3 regions of the Oceanobacillus timonensis genome follow, and region 1 is predicted to be linked to each of the others. Evidence: riboswitches for the same ligand, from Rfam matches in the RefSeq annotation. Region 1 holds a riboswitch; each other region holds the start of a gene.
What was found. Region 1 has a riboswitch for S-adenosylmethionine ahead of B7E05_RS19090 (homocysteine S-methyltransferase family protein). Riboswitches for the same ligand answer to the same signal wherever they lie in the genome.

Region 1 (5,686 bases):
TTGAGATACGGCTGCTTTTCACTAATCAAGTATGGGAATAAAATACATAACCGGGCACTCACTCGGATGGAGATCATGGATGATTTTCTTTACCTTCTCAACCTGGTGAATCATGCAGCGGAATTCTGCCTTACAAACGGTTTGTAAGCATTCGCTTTCGATAGGTACAGACATTTCCAATGATGCAAATTCCAAGGGTCGGGAATAATGTTTATATTTTGTATAAGAAAGAACGTTGTCCTGATTGCCATAGTGTAAAAATCCATGTTCATGAAGCTGCTCCCGTAAAACACTGATATACTCCTCTGCCATCAGCACTTCTACCTTTACAAAATCAATATTCATCCATATCCCCCCTTTTTAGAACTGTTTTTCTCTAATAAATGAATGCGATTTTACACAGCAACTACTCATTCACAGCTGCAAGATGATTTGTATTATTATAATCCACGACACGCCATTCCCCATGTTCACAAGCAAATGTTGTCATGGATGTATTTTGAAGAAATGTAATCCCTGTTCCTAACTTCTCTTTTGAAATAATAGACAAAAGGGCATTAATTAATGCACCATGGGAAACAATCAGAACACGCTCCCCAGGGTACTTTTCACAAACTTCTTCTAGCCCCTTCATCGCTCTTTCCTTTAACGCTTCAAATGTTTCTACATTCGGAATCATTTCCCGATCAGGAAAATAGCGGTTTCTATCCGCTATGTCCATTCCTTCCGCATCACCATAAGAACGTTCTACAAAATCAGGCATTTCATGCAAAGGCAATCCTAAGTCCTTGTTAATAATTTCTGCTGTTACCTTAGCACGCGCTAATGGACTGGTAATGAGTACGGTCGGTTCAAATTTTTCCGCAGCCGCGCAGCAAACTTTCGCTTGTGATTCTCCTGTTTTATTTAAAGGAATATCTGTCTTTCCCTGAATTCTTTTTTCTTTATTCCAATCGGTCTCCCCATGCCGTATCATACAAATCTCTGTCAAAGCCATTTCCCCACTTTCGAACTATTTTTCTCATTAATCCTATTCTAGCACTATTTCTGCCTGTTTATCTATTAACTTGTGTTTTTTCGCAATAAAAACAGGCTGAGGGTTCCAATCTCCCTTAGCCTGTTTTAACTGTTTCTTTTGTTTCCATACAATGTGATTACGCGTTGTTTCTTTTTACTCTCCCCAGACTTCTCTGGCTGTATCTACAATATATTTTAACTTGTTCCATTGATCTTCCTCCGTCAACAAATTGCCATGATGCGTGGATGCAAAGCCGCATTGCGGACTGATACATAATTGATTTTTCGGAACATACTGCGATGCCTCTTTTATCCTTGCTTTAATATTTTCTTTATCTTCTAATTCACCATATTTCGAAGTAAAGACACCCAACACGACGCGTGGTCCGCCGTCCGGAATGTATTGAAGCGGCTCAAACCCGCCGGAACGATCATCATCATATTCCAGGAAGAACCCGTCTACTTTTTCTTTTGCAAATAAAGTTGGAGCTATTTTTGCATAACTGCCTTCAAAAGCCCATTTCGAACGATAATTTCCACGGCAAAGATGGGTAGTAATGGTTAAATCTTCCGGTTTGTCTTCTAATACGCTGTTTAATACATGCAGTGCTAAATCAATAAAATACTGACGGTCTTTTCCATCTTCGGTTGTCGGGAAATTCTCTACATTCAATCCTGCAATGTATACATCATCCAGCTGCAAGTAACGGCACCCTGCATCATAAAAAGCTTTAATCGCGTCTCGATATGTTTGGATGACATCTTCTGCAAATTCTTCCAGATTTGGATAAACTTCCGAATTAACAATTCCTTTCGCAAATAATTGATTCGGACTTGGAATCGTTTGTTTCGCAATCGCACGATCACCAACAATCTCTTTAAATTCCACAAACTCTTTTACATGCGGATGATCCGGATTAAAAGAAACCTTTCCTGTTACACGTACGTTATAGCGTTCTGTTTCTTCTCCAACAAAGACAAAACCTTGGTCCGGCACATACCCTTCCACACCATTTAAATGCTCCTGAAAATCGGTATGCCAGAAACGGCGTCTGAATTCTCCATCTGTCACCGCACTTAAACCAACTTCGATTTGCTTATCTACAGCACGCTTAATTTCTTCCGTTTCAATTTGATGAAGTTCTTCTTTAGAAATAGCCTCTTCTTGAAAATTCTTTCGAGCCTGGTGAATACGTTCCGGTCGTAATAAACTCCCAACATGATCGGCACGAAATGGTGCTTTTACTGCTGTTTTTGTCATTTTATTCCTTCTCCTCTTTTTAGTAATTATGAATACTTATGGCAAAATGGCAAATGAACGAACTGGAAAACCACTTGCTTTTTCAGGTTTCGGACTAATGTTAAAGATGACCGCACCCTTCGCTGGTAATTGATCCAAATTTGTTAAAAGTTCCACTTGAAATGTATCTTGTTCCAGCACATAATACTCGCCGATTAAAGACCCATTTTTTCTGGCATCGACAGCTGCATCGGTATCAAACGTTTCATGTCCTACTGCTTTAATCTGTCTTTCTTCAAACAAGAATTGCAGCGCATCCAATCCCCATCCGGGTAAATGACTGTCTCCATTTGCATCCTTATTCTCAAATGTTTCTCTATCCGGCCAGCGTTTGCTCCAATCCGTCCGCAATGCTACAAATGTGCCCGCTTCAATTTTTCCATGTATTTCTTCAAAAGCTAAAATATCTTCCACCGTTAAAATATAATCATGATTCTCCCCGACAGCTTCCGATTTATCAATCACAACAAGCGGGAGGACAACTTCTTTTAAGTCTAATTCTTCTAAATAGCGCTGATCACGAACGAAATGGATGGGCGCATCAATATGCGTGCCATATTGTCCGGAAACGCTGAATTGCTGTGCAAAAAAACCGTCATCATGCGTGTATAATGTTTCAAACTCGGCATCCTTAAATGCTGCAAAATGCGGAGAGCTCGGCCCAAATGTATGCGTTAAGTCTACCCACGTTTTTGTTTTCAATATATCAAGCGCTTGTAAGACCTCATTTTCTTTTGTAACTGTCATGATAAATTGCCCCCTCCTCTATTACCTTAAGCTTTTGTCTTATAATCTGTAATATGATCCTGCAATGTATCGTCTTCACCAAATAAGAAATGTTTATGCATATCCGGAGAATAAATGGAATTAATTGTCTCCATTCCAACAGCCTCTGCTACCGCACGAAGCATTGCCGGTGAAGCTCCACAGCACAATCCAATGTAATTGATACCGATGCTATGTGCTTTTTTCGCCCATTCCGCCAGTTCATAACGGTTATGATAAAGCGGATCCAGCGAAGTCGGGAAAGTGGTTTCTGTCGGCAAATGACAGCTGCACCCTCCATCTGGCAAGTTAAAGAATGTCGGATTCTCTTCCGTTGTCCGGTACGGAATCGGCAATGCTCCTACATATCCATTTACATTGTCACGAATCTTCTCTAAATACGGCTGCATCGTATCCGGCCCGCGGAAACAGTTCATCCCGACAACTAAAGCGCCGTTATCTTCTAAAATCTTACATGACTCTTCCACTGTGTAACCATCACGCAAGATATTTTCACCCATTAATCCCAAGGTAATTACTGCCGGCAGATCATATTTTTTAATTTCTTCTAACGCAATGAATGCTTCTTCATGATAGTAGAACGTTTCCCCGTTAATATAGTCAACATCCTCATCTTTACACCATGAAGCCATCTCGTTAAACATGGCTCTAACTTTATTCTTGGACTCCTGATCTTCCGGATTGAAAATATTGGTATTCGAAATGTTTCCGGCAACCAAAGCTTCTTCCGTCGGATGTTCTTGCGCTACTTCCTTTGCTAATTTAATAGCATTTCGATTTAAAGGCTCTAATAAATCTTCTTTGCCGATGATGCGCATTTTTTCACGATGTGCGTTGTATGTAAAAGCAAGCACCACATCCGATCCTGCTTTCATATAATCACGGTACACTGCTTTCAATGTTTCCGGATTATCCAATGCTACTTCCGGTACAAAAGATCCTGCCTGTAAGTATCCTCTGCGCTCTAGTTCAAATAAATATCCTTCCCCTGCAATAACTGTTCCCTGTTTTAAACGTTCTTCCAAACTTCTTTTCGCCATTTCTCCATTCCTCCCATAAACTTTTACTTGTGATGTGCTGCCGATAAGATGATACAAACACGAAAAAACCTCTTCTTTTCAGAAAGAAGAGGTTTGAGTACGATATCAATGTCTCTCCTTATCTGCTAGCTTCTGCTACTGGAATTGGCACAGTTCTTTTCTAAGTCTGTTGCCGAGGCTTCCAAGGGCCAGTCCCTCCACCTCTCTGGATAAGAAAATGTATTGCTATTTATTTGTTGTAGATAACTATATATGTATTTGAATTCTTTGTCAATATGAATTTTTAAAAAATATTTCAAGCATACAACGTTTATAACAGCCAGCCATATGTTTAACGAACCCCTATAATGGGGTACATTGATATTGTAGCTAAAAAGTCATAAAATGTTCAAAAAGTATAGACAGCATTGAAAAATAAGCATATAATACACTTTAAGCTCTTATCAATAAACGTTAATATATTGAAATCGTTCTTCAATATTGGTATAATTAAATTTTTCTCTAACATAAAGATAGCTATCCTATATGAAAGCGAAAATGGAAGGAGGGCGTAGATGTTGAATAGACATTTGATGATTGCTATGATGATTATCATTTTACCAATCACACAACTATCTTCAGGTATACATCACAGCTACCTTCTCACCGAACAAGAGATGCTGGTTGATACCCAAATGTCTCAAGACTTAGGCTTGGGCGGAAATGATCAGTCAGATAAATCATTTATAACATACCCGGCTTTAGTCATTGCTTTATTCTTACTGGGAACATTTAGTTTATTTACGATGATTGTAAGTATCAACCGCACAAAACGGCTGATGACGCCCGTTTTCTATCAATCCAATTTCGTAGTTTAATCCTCTTTTGAAATAAATCAAACTTTCAAAAGAGGAGGTTGACAAAATGATGATTTTCAGATTTATTGTGATTGGATTCTTTGCACTGACCGCATTATCCGCATTCACTTATCAAGGCATCGAGGTTTCTCATGCAATCGCGGAATTGTTCAGAGCAAGAACTTAATGCATGATATACAGCAAGGCAGCCAATGCTCATCCATTGGCTGCCTTTTTTACTTGCATTCTTTTAATCGAAATTTCCGCATCGTACTTCCGTTACCTCATGAACCGTGATAAATGCCTCCGGATCAACATCTTGAATAATTTCCTTCATTTGACTTTCTTCCAAACGGGTTATAATACTTTTCACTTGTCGGAATTCTTTTTTCGAGTATCCGCCTTCTACATGCTGCACCGTACAACTACGTCCTAAACGGTCTCTGATTTCTTTGATCATTTCATCCGCATAGCCGGTGATAATATATACTGCTTTTGTACTGCTCAAACCTTCTTCAATCAAGTGAATGACTTTCGAAGCAATAAAATAAGCAATTCCTGACATTAAAGCCCCTCGTAAACCAAATACTGTCGATACCACAATAAACACAAATAAATTAAGGAATAAAATCAAATCACTCGTTCCAAAGGGGAGCTTACGTGATAACAGCACTGCTAACATATCGATACCGTCCAATGCCCCGCCA
Region 2 (5,686 bases), 180 kb from region 1:
GTACACCTTATTTTGTTTATTTACTGATGAAAACCAATTAAAAATAGAAAGGAGCTCGCGTAACTATGAACGAGGAAATATACGATGTCACGATTATTGGTGGTGGACCAGCTGGTTTATTTTCAGCTTTCTATAGCGGAATGCGGGAAATGAAGACAAAAATTATAGAATATCTTCCTTATCTCGGCGGAAAAGTGCCTTATTTTTACCCGGAAAAAGTGATCCGTGATATCGGTGGAATTGCACATGCTACCGGAGAAGAAGTAACGGAACAGCTTGTGGAACAGGCAATGACATTTGATCCGGAAGTGGTGTTAGGCGAACAAGTTGTGGATATGGAGCGAATGGAAGATGGCCATTTTCAACTTCTGAGCAGCAACGGAAATATGCATTATTCAAAAACAGTTATACTGGCAACCGGTTTTGGAACATTGCATTCCGTGAAGCTGGATCATCCAGAAGCGGTCTATTACGAAGAGAAAAGCTTACATTATACAGTCAGAAAGCTGGCGGATTATTATGATAAACATGTTCTTATTTCTGGCGGTGGTAATAGCGCGGTGGACTGGGCGTTAGAACTTGAAAACATCGCCAAAAGTGTCACGCTCATTCATCGCCGTAACCAGTTTAAAGGGCTGGAAAGCAGTGTGACCAAATTGAAAAACTCCCGTGTGGATATAATGACACCATATGAAATAAAAGCATTGCATGGAACGGACGGGCAAGTTGAAAAGGTGATACTTACCCATTTAGAGGACGAAACAAAGGAGAAGGAGATAGAGGTCGACCGATTAGTTGTTAACCATGGATTTCAAATTAACCTCGAGCCAATCACCACATGGGGATTGGAAATGATAGATGGCATGATTGCGGTTGATTCCAGCATGCAGACATCTGTGGAAGGCGTATTTGCTATCGGTGATATTGCACATTATCCAGATAAGCTTGGATTAATTGCCGGGGCATTTAATGAAGGACCAATTGCTGTTAATCATGCGAAAAAAATCGCTGACCCGGAAGATCCCGTGAAGCATTTATTCTCTACAAATTATGCTGGATTTACCGGGGAAGTATAGTGTAAGGAAATGTCTTTCATTTAAAAAGGATAATAAACTAGCCGTTAAAATTGCTTTCTTACATTGACAAAATGGTTTAGCGAGTATACAATTTCCCCATTAAAGTAACATTACAATCTTATAATATATACTTATCCAGAGCGACTGAGGGACAGGCCCAATGACGTCCGGCAACCTCTTTATGAAAAGAAAAGGTGCCAATTCCTGCAAAATAATGCATGTTTATTTTGGGAGATAAGGCGAATGTAAAAACAGCCTTTTTCCTGTGGAAAGAGGCTGTTTTTAATAGATGCATCAAAAAGATTTGGTAAATAACAAGGAGGATAGATTTCGGAAAGTGTTAGAAATAGCAAACATACATACTTAAAAGCAAGAGGAGCATAAATATGAAGAAGAATCACGATAAAGAAAAGAAAAAATTATTGGACCGCATTCCGCATCCGCTGGCGTTGTTATTTTTTATTGTTGTTGCTGCAGCTATTTTAACTTATATTATTCCATCTGGATCGTATGAACGGGAAACCATTGATGGGACAAATCGAACAGTTCCTGATTCATTTGAATATGTAGAGAATAATCCAGTTGGTATTATGGATTTATTTACTGCAATCCCTGAAGGATTCCGGGAAATGGCTGATATCGTCTTTATAACCTTTGCGGCAGCCATGATGTTCGGCCTTTTGGAAAAAACGGGAATGCTTGAAAACACAGTTGGTACACTGGTTCGCAAAGTCGGATTAAAAAGACGTTTCCTTATTGTTGCTATTATGACATTTGTGTACGGATTTTTTGGAATGTTTGTCGGGCTTGAAAATAATATTGCCCTTATTCCAATCGCTGTTTTATTAAGTGTTTCCATAGGCGGTGATGCTGTACTCGGTGCGGGTATTGGAATAGGAGGAGTACTTGTCGGATTTGGTCTTTCTCCATTCAACCCCTATACACTAGGGGTAGGACATCGAATAGCAGAAATGCCGCTATATTCAGGGTGGGTTTTAAGAAGTATCCTGGTGATTGTCGTTTTATCTTTATTAGCCTATTATAATATTCGATATTTTAAAAAGATATTACAGGATCAGAAACATAGTTTGGCACATGGTATTGATACACAGGATATGAAACTGAGTCAGCCGCTTGAATCCTATCGGATGCGTAAAAAGGATATAGCAATGCTGCTTGTGGTGATTGCAGGATTTGTTTTGATGCTGACAGGAATATTTATGAATGACTGGTATATTAATGAAGTTGCGGCGATATTTCTCATGATTGGGATTACCTGCGGGATTATTGCAGGTATGAATGCCAATCAAATTGCGGAAGCTTTTTCAAAAGCACTTGAGCCCAGCGCATTAGCAGCTATTTTGATTGGTGTTGCCATGGCGACCCAAGTGGTCATGAACCAGGGGAATATCAGCGATACGATTGCTCATGGCCTTGTTTCCGTCATGGAAGGTTTACCGACTACGCTGGCAGCTGTATTCATGACCATTTCTCAGTCGATTATTAATATTTTCATTCCAAGTGGCAGCGGCCAGGCATTAGTTACATTACCCATTATGATTCCTGTTGGGGACATGTTAGATATTACACGGCAAACAACCATTTTGGCATTCCAAATCGGCGATGGTATTACCAATATATTTTCACCGACCTTAGGCGGTTTAATGGCGATGCTCGGCTTGTGTAAGGTGCCTTATGGCAGGTGGATTCGTTATATTTTTCCGTTTGTCATAATGGCTCTTGTTGTGTCTTGGATTGCTTTGGTGATCAGTCATTTAATTGGCTGGGGCGGACCGATTTAAGCGGTTTTTAATGGTATAGAAATAAAGTATTTTAGGGTAATGAAAATTCCTTATAATCAGAAGTTGGCAGATACTTGTCATTTGTTGATTATAAGGATTTTTTATAAATATTTTTGAAAAAGTTTGAGAAACTTCTCCCGGTCTTCTTCGGTTAATGCTTTTGGGCCTTTGGTATGTTTTCCGCTTCGTCGCTCTTTCGCACTTAAATAACGGGATTGCAGCAGTTGGTCAATATTATGATTCGTATAAGCGAACCCTTTATGATGCAGGACATGGCATCCTTTTGCCAGCGCGAGAGAAGCAAGTCCATAATCCTGCGTTATTACTATATCTCCTTTTTCCACAAGCTTCATAATCCGGTAATCTGCAGCATCTGCACCGGTATCTACATAAACGGTCTCCACCCAGTCCGGATATTCTTGTAATGAAAAATGGGAGATACTTGTAACCAGAATAACCGAGATATTCTTTTTCCCTGCTTCCTGGATAATTATATTTTTGACAGGACAGGCATCAGCATCGACGTAGACTTTCATTGCTTCACTTCCTTTATTTACGCTTTTTAATATATTGTAGCAGATTGTTGAAGAACTTGTCTCATCCACTGGAATTCCCTGCGAAAACCATGTAAGATATAAATCACTATTTACCGTGAAAAGGAGTTTGCATGTATGCATTATGTGATTGAACAGATGAAGCCGACAGATTGGGAACAGGTTTTGGAAATCTATTATCATGGCATGGAAACACAAAATGCGACCTTTGAAATAAATGAACCGGATTGGCAGACTTGGGAGGATTGGAATCACGACCATTTATCGGAATGCAGGTTAGTTGTCCGGGAGGGTGAGCATATGCTCGGCTGGGCGGCGTTATTGCCTATCTCTGCCAGAGAAGCTTATCAGGGAGTGGCCGAGGTAAGTATTTATCTGCATAAAAACAGCATGGGAAAAGGTATTGGAAAAAAGCTGATGCTGGCATTGATGGAAGCAAGTGAAGAAGCAGGGATATGGACACTGCAATCGGAAATCTTTCCAGAAAATACAGGAAGCCTGAAATTGCATGAAAAGATGGGTTTTCGACGGGTTGGGGTTCGTGAAAAGATTGGACAGATGGAAGATGGCAAATGGCGAGACGTTGTACTTGTAGAGCGCCGCAGTCCGCATGTAGGATTAGACTAAGGAGGAATGTATACATGGAAATTCAAGTCAACGAAGAAGTATTGGAAGGAAGAAATGTGGAAGTAACAGAAGTGAATCATAAGAAGCAGGTTGCCTTTTCCTTTGATGTAACCAGTGAAACATATCATGATGTGACTTCACTGCTCTATAAAAATGATTTTGACGTGACTATTCCTGAAAAATCCTTGTCTTTTTCAGCGACCATCTTGGAGTACGCTACGTCCACAACAAATTTATATGAAAAAGGCAATACAAGCGAATTTTACTTAAAGCTGCGTGAAAAATAAAGATACAGGTATGGAGAGGACGTGCAAAATAGTGGAGGAACCGATGCTTTTAATGTTTCCAGATCAATTTGAAACAGAACGATTAATCATTCGCGCTCCGAAGCCAGAAGATTGGAAGCCGATTTATACGGCAATGCAGGCATCTATCAATGAGTTGAGACCATGGCTGCCGTTTGCGCGAAAAGAACAGACAGAGATAGGTGTTCAAAAGACAACAAAAGAAGCTTATCTGAACTTTCTTTCCCGGGAAGATTTACGATTTCACGCCTTTGACAAAGAAACGGGAGAATTTGTGATTTCTACAGGGCTTCACCGTATCAATTGGGATGTACGGAAATTTGAGATTGGTTATTGGATTGATACAAAACATCGTGGAAATGGCTACGTCACAGAAGTAGTAACAGGGTTGACCGCTTTTGCATTCCGGGAGTTGCGAGCAAATCGTGTGGAAATCCGTTGTGATCCCCAAAATATGAAAAGCAAAGCAGTGGCGGAACGAGCCGGATTTGAGCTGGAAGGAATCTTAAGAAATGATGTTATAGAAGAAAATGGGGAACTGAGAGATACCTGTGTTTTTGCAGTGATTGAAGAGCCTAAAAACTGATGAGGAATAAGGGTGAAGGAATGAAGCGAGTAACAGTAAAACAAGCCTATGTAAAAAATATCAAACAGCAAAACCCATTGATTTTAGAAGAAGCGATTGAAGGGGCTCAGAAACTTCAGGAAGGAGAAATCATTGCGCTGTACACGCAGCAGGGAGAATTTCTCGCACAGGCGTATACAGGACGCCAAAATAAAGGGATGGGCTGGGTGCTGACATGGAAGCAGACAGACACGATCAATCAGGCTTTCTTTAAACAGAAGCTTCTCACTGCAATGAATAAACGACGTTCTTATTATCAAGACGAGGAAACAACGGCCTTTCGTATGTTCAATGGAGAAGGAGATGGAATTGGCGGCTTAATCATTGATTATTTTGACGGATACTATGTGATGCAGTGGTACAGTGAAGGAATTTATGCGTTTAAAGACTGGGTTATCCAAGTTTTTGATGAGCTGGGTGATTATCAGGGAATTTATGAAAAGAAACGTTTTGATACAAAAGGACAGTATGTAGAAGATGATGACTTTGTTAAAGGTGTAAGAGGAGAATTTCCGCTGATTGTGAAGGAAAATGGCATGAACTATGCTGTTTATCTGAATGATGGAGCGATGGTCGGTATTTTCTTAGATCAGCGTGAGGTTCGAAAAGCATTGCGTGATAAATATTCCAAAGATAAGCATGTATTAAATACCTTTTCTTATACCGGTGCTTTTTCCGTTGCAGCTGCATTAGGCGG
Region 3 (5,686 bases), 570 kb from region 1:
GAGGAAGCGGGTACAGAAGCATTGGATCAAGAAAAATATTTATTAAAGAATGCGAAAAAGTTGATTTTATTGGGAGCCGGCTTAGCAGCACAGAAATATGGCAAAAAATTAGATAATGAACAGGAAATTCTTGTGAAGTTAGCAGATATGACAGCGGAAGTATTTAATATGGAATCGGCCATTCTCCGTACGGAAAAAGCGATTTCTAAGGACGGATTGGAAAAGGCACAGCAAAAATTATTATATACAGAAGTCTACGTACAGGAAGCTTTTAACAGAATGGAAGCAGCTGCAAAGGAAATTCTGATTACGGTGGAAGAAGGAGACAGTCTGCGTGTGATGCTATCCTCCTTACGTAAGCTGACCAGACACACTCCGATTAATGTGGTTAAGAAGAAACGTGAAATTGCAGCAAAACTGATTGAAGAAGAAAAGTATATTGTCTGAATCCCTTGAAAAGAGGCTGAGCGTCCAGCCGTCCAGCCTCTTTTCAACGGTTTATTCCTTTCTAGTTTTTTCTTTTAATAATGCTTTGATTTCTTTCAGCTCTTGATCCATCGCTTCCAACTTTAAGTCTGTCGGTGTAGGTTGGTTTTCCCTATTTGCTTCTTCTACATTATTGACGATGACCCCGACAAATAAATTAATAATAACAAATGCACCGATAAGGATAAACGAAATAAAGTAGACCAAGGCGAAGCTGGTTTCCTCCAGAATAGGATACATAACGCCCGTCGCCCAAGAATCAAGCGTGAGAATCTGGAACAAAGTCAGTAAGGTTCGATGAAGTGATCCAAAATGTTCTGGAGCAATTGATTGAAACAACATGGTACCTACAACAGCATACATATAAAAGAAAATCGTCAGCAAAATCATGATATTTCCCATAGAAGGTATAGTTAACAATAGTGCATTCACCATTTTTCGCAACGATGGAATAATGGAAATAGCACGAAGTACCCGGAGTATTCTGAAAATACGCAGGACAATGACATAATTAGAACCGACAAATAGAATGCTGGCCGCTACAATCACAAAATCAAAGATATTCCACGGGTTTTTAAAAAATTGGACAAGCGAGGAGCTGCCAATCATTCGGATGATGATTTCAATGGTGAAAATGGAGAGCAATATAGTATCTATCCAATAAAGGTAATCACCATAAAGCTGATTCATCACTGGGTATGTTTCTAAACCAACAATGACCGCATTTAATACAATCAGGGCAATAATGATATTTGTAAATGTTTTATTCTCTGCGATGGCGGCGCATCTACTTTGGAACGTTTTAAATGTCATGCGTATGTATCCTTTCTCTCGGTTACGTTTTACAGCGAAATCCATTATACATTGTACCTAATAATGGATTGTCTTGTCATTTTAAACTATTCAATTTTTTAGCGGATATAATTCAATATATTGGATGAAAGATAAAGTTTCATGGTACGCTAAATAATAGGGAAACAAACTTTAGGAGGGACAAATATGTATCGAAATTTAAATGATTTTTTAACAGAATGGTCTGAGTCAGCTGACGGTACAAAAGCTGTATTAAACGCTTTGGAAGATGATAAATTGGATCAGTCCATTGTAGAAGGACATAATAGTCTCGGCTGGCTGGGCTGGCATTTGGTAAATACGCCTGTTTTCTTTATGAACTTGGTCGGGGTTGATTTGGAATCTCCTTATGATCCGGATGATGTTCCGACAAAAGCAAGTGATATTCAGAAAGCCTATGCCGATATTTCCAATCGTATTGTAGAGAAATCCAAAGAAGTGCTTTCGGACGATGCTTTAGTAAATGAATTTGTAGACTTTGGCGGATCCGCTCCAAAAGGAAGCGTTTTGCGTATGGCAATCAGCCATCAAATCCATCATCGCGGTCAAATGACAGTTCTGCTGAGACAAGCCGGATTAGAGGTTCCAGGTGTGATGGGACCGACCAAAGAGGATCAACAGTAGAAGCGGAGGAATAACCATGACTTTATCTTTTTATTGGTACCCGAAATGTGGTACTTGCCGAAATGCAAAAAAATGGTTGGACGAAAACCAAATCGATTATCAGGCCATTTCTATTGTAGATAATCCCCCAAGTGTGAATGAGCTATTGTCTTGGATGGAGACAAGTGATTTGCCGCCCAAGAAATTCTTTAATACAAGCGGGAAAAAATATCGTGAATTGCATTTAAAAGAAAGAATAAATGATTTATCTCCCCGGGAAATGGCGGAAATTTTAGCTTCTGACGGGATGCTGATTAAAAGACCGGTCTTAACCGATGGCAATCAAGTGACTGTCGGGTTTAACGAAGAGACATATGAATCTTTCTGGAAATAGTGCTAGAAATAGACCGGACTTCCATGTATAGTTGAAGAGAAAAGAAGAATGGTTGGAGGGATACGAAATGAGCTTGCCAAATGATTATTTGTATTCAAAAGAACATGAATGGGTGAAAAAAGAAGATGGTAAAGTCCGTATCGGGGTTACAGACTTTGCGCAAGACGAGCTTGGCGATATTGTCTTTGTAGAATTACCGGAAGTCGGTGATTCTTTAGAGTTGGATGAGCCATTCGGAAGTGTAGAATCTGTTAAAACGGTATCTGAACTGTATGCTCCAGTAAGCGGAAAAGTGGTAGAAGTGAATGAAGAACTGGAGGATAGTCCAGAACTTGTGAATGAATCACCGCATGAAAAAGCATGGATGGTTGTTGTTGAAGTTGAGAAGGAAGGCCAGCTAAACGAATTATTAGATGCAGATGCATACCGAGAATTTATAGAAGGATAATTTAATCATACTTGCACCTATTTTAGAAATACTGAAAATGACAGGGACCACGACACCTGCATTTTTCAAAAGGCTCTAAAAAACGGTGAAAAAAAGAGCTGACTTTTCCACATTTGTGTATAGTTAGCTCTTTTCTTTTCATATACTATAGAAACAGCATGTTGAGGAATGGTCAACCTATTAGCTACGATAAGGAGTGCAAAACGATGATGGAAGATGATTACAATAAAGTCATGATCGTTGAGGGGTTATCTGATAAAAAACATATTGAAAAAATTCTTGACGATAATACCATCACCATTGTTTGTACAAATGGAACCATTGGCGTAGAAAAATTGGAAGAACTGTTAGAATGTTATCATTTAGATGATACAGAAGTGTTTATCCTGGTGGATGAGGATGAATCCGGGATGAAGCTCCGAAAGCAATTAGCCGGTGAACTTCCACATGCCGAACATATTTATGTGAGCAGTGAATTCCGTGAAGTTGCCGCTACACCAAAGAAAAAATTGGCAAGTATTCTGGCAGGAAAGCGAATTGGAATAGATCTCAATTATCTTGCCAAATGGTAGTTCACGCGTTAAGATGAGAAAGAATTTATTCCTCAGGATAAAAAAATATAAAGAAGGTGGTTATCTTTTTTATGAAACAACAGCGGACCTGTTAGAAGCATATAGCATTTGCTGGAAACAAAAGATTGAGGAGAATAAACTTGAAACATTTTAATGAAGCAGAAATGAACCATCATCGGCTCATATTATATATTTATACACCATTTTGCGGGACATGCAGCGTTGCGCGTGCCATGCTGGAAAACGTAGAAAGATTGCATGAAGAAGATATTTTCACCGAGATGAATGCTTCAATGCATCCTGATTTTATGCAGAACCATAAAATTGAGAGTGTACCGTGTCTTGCTTTTGTGGAAGACGGAAAAATCGTGGAAAAAGTGTACACATTTCAATCAACAGCAAATATTTATCAATATCTGATGAAGTATAAACCGGAATTATTCCAGACGATAAATAATTGAACATGTATATGAAGCGAAGCAGGCTGAAATACCAAGTGATTAACTGCGGATTTGGTTGACAAAGGTGTAAATAGCGTGCTACGATAGCAACAATTCATAAATAAGTTGAAAACTCTTATCAAGAGCGGTGGAGGGACTGGCCCGTAGAAACCGCGGCAACCTTCAATCATTGGAAAGGTGCCAACTCCTGCAAGCATTTGAAAGATAAGAGAACAATGGACGATACAACAAATATTTGAGCGTCTTTCTGTTCTCTTACAGAAAGGCGTTTTTTGATGGTTGAATAAATAATAAACAAGAATACATGATAAACAGGATTGTTTACATATAGGAGTGAAATAAAGTGATATCCATTGAAGGGCTGAAGAAAGTATTCTCTTTAAATAATAAAGATGTTGTCGCCGTGGATAATTTAAATCTTCAAGTAGAAGATGGCGATATTTATGGCGTAGTTGGCTACAGTGGTGCAGGGAAGAGTACTTTTGTCCGTTTAATCAACAGACTGGAAGAGCCGTCAGCTGGTACAGTGAAAATCGGCGATCAGGTGATTACTTCTTTATCGAAATCGGATTTACGTATTGCCAGGCAGGATATTGGTATGGTGTTCCAGCATTTTAACCTGTTATGGTCCCGCACCGTTGCTGATAACATTGCGTTTCCGCTTGAAATTTCAGGAGTGGAGAAAAGGGAGCGGAAAAAACGTGTACTGGAATTAGTTGAACTAGTCGGTTTGTCAGGAAAAGAAGATGCTTATCCTGCACAGTTAAGCGGTGGTCAAAAACAAAGAGTTGGTATTGCCAGAGCGTTAGCAAACTCTCCTAAAGTTTTGCTCTGTGATGAGGCAACTTCTGCGCTGGATCCGGAGACAACCAATCAAATTCTGCGCTTATTGCAGGGCATTAATGAAAAATTAGGATTAACGATTATTTTAATCACTCATGAAATGCATGTAATCCGTAAAATATGTAATCGGGTTGCTGTGATGGAATATGGGAAAGTGGTAGAAGAAGGAAATGTTATCGATGTATTTACGAAGCCGCAGCAGCAAGTTACACAAAACTTTGTTGAACAGCTGACCGGTTCGAATGAAGAAGAGGATGACATGACGGAATTGACAGAAAAATTCCGGGAAGGTATGCTATTGCGCATTCAATTTTTAGGGGAAAGTGCGAACCAGACAATCATAAGCCAACTTGTGAAGCAGTTTGATATCCATGTGAACATCTTGCAAGGGAAAATCACGCAAACACAAGGCGGAAGCTATGGAACGTTAATTGTTCAGCTGCTGGGAAGTCAGCAGGACGAGGCAATGAAATATTTGAAAGAACAAGATGTTATAGAAGTGGAGGTAATTCAGCATGCTTGAGGAATTATTTCCGAACATAGTAGCGGAAGATTTAATAGAGGCATCACAGGAAACCGTATATATGACTGCTATTGCAATGGTTGGAACGACCGTGCTTGGTTTGATGTTAGGATTATTATTATTTTTAACATCAAAAGGGAATTTTTGGGCGAATAAACCGGTTAATGTCATCGTAGCTGCATTCGTTAATATTTTCCGGGCCATTCCTTTCATTATTTTAATTCTGTTATTGTTCCCATTTACAGATCTATTAGTGGGAACCATACGTGGACCTACTGCCGCTTTACCAGCGCTGATTTTAGGAAGTGCTCCATTCTATGCAAGGCTGGTTGAAATTGCCTTGAAGGAAGTGGACAAAGGTGTAGTGGAAGCTGCAAAAGCAATGGGAGCAAAAGCAAGTACCATTATCTTTAAAGTACTGCTTCCCGAATCCAAACCAGCCCTCGTATCCGGACTGACAGTTACAGCCATTGCGTTAATCGGCTATACAGCTATGGCCGGCGC

Region 2: another riboswitch for S-adenosylmethionine. It lies ahead of B7E05_RS18145 (YfcC family protein); the one in region 1 lies ahead of B7E05_RS19090 (homocysteine S-methyltransferase family protein).
Region 3: another riboswitch for S-adenosylmethionine. It lies ahead of B7E05_RS16075 (methionine ABC transporter ATP-binding protein); the one in region 1 lies ahead of B7E05_RS19090 (homocysteine S-methyltransferase family protein).

What each region holds. Positions count from the first base shown of each region.
Region 1 covers NZ_LT800497.1:3,862,757-3,868,442, forward strand. The annotation lists gene B7E05_RS19070 (hypothetical protein) at 22-345, opposite strand; gene B7E05_RS19075 (histidine phosphatase family protein) at 407-991, opposite strand; gene B7E05_RS19080 (5-methyltetrahydropteroyltriglutamate--homocysteine S-methyltransferase) at 1,172-2,278, opposite strand; gene B7E05_RS19085 (cyclase family protein) at 2,315-3,064, opposite strand; gene B7E05_RS19090 (homocysteine S-methyltransferase family protein) at 3,091-4,143, opposite strand; SAM riboswitch class I at 4,259-4,359, opposite strand; gene B7E05_RS19095 (hypothetical protein) at 4,698-5,000, shown strand; gene B7E05_RS19100 (YitT family protein) at 5,230-5,686, opposite strand, start outside.
Region 2 covers NZ_LT800497.1:3,685,934-3,691,619, reverse strand. The annotation lists gene B7E05_RS18155 (FecCD family ABC transporter permease) at 1-41, shown strand, start outside; gene B7E05_RS18150 (NAD(P)/FAD-dependent oxidoreductase) at 66-1,076, shown strand; SAM riboswitch class I at 1,205-1,317, shown strand; gene B7E05_RS18145 (YfcC family protein) at 1,463-2,878, shown strand; gene B7E05_RS18140 (YaiI/YqxD family protein) at 2,980-3,414, opposite strand; gene B7E05_RS18135 (GNAT family N-acetyltransferase) at 3,550-4,059, shown strand; gene B7E05_RS18130 (DUF3219 family protein) at 4,074-4,346, shown strand; gene B7E05_RS18125 (GNAT family N-acetyltransferase) at 4,390-4,950, shown strand; gene B7E05_RS18120 (class I SAM-dependent rRNA methyltransferase) at 4,971-5,686, shown strand, end outside.
Region 3 covers NZ_LT800497.1:3,292,123-3,297,808, reverse strand. The annotation lists gene B7E05_RS16110 (acyl-CoA dehydrogenase family protein) at 1-447, shown strand, start outside; gene B7E05_RS16105 (ion transporter) at 499-1,299, opposite strand; gene B7E05_RS16100 (DinB family protein) at 1,486-1,962, shown strand; gene B7E05_RS16095 (arsenate reductase family protein) at 1,979-2,335, shown strand; gene gcvH (glycine cleavage system protein GcvH) at 2,403-2,783, shown strand; gene B7E05_RS16085 (toprim domain-containing protein) at 2,990-3,355, shown strand; gene B7E05_RS16080 (thioredoxin family protein) at 3,496-3,816, shown strand; SAM riboswitch class I at 3,929-4,027, shown strand; gene B7E05_RS16075 (methionine ABC transporter ATP-binding protein) at 4,160-5,182, shown strand; gene B7E05_RS16070 (methionine ABC transporter permease) at 5,175-5,686, shown strand, end outside.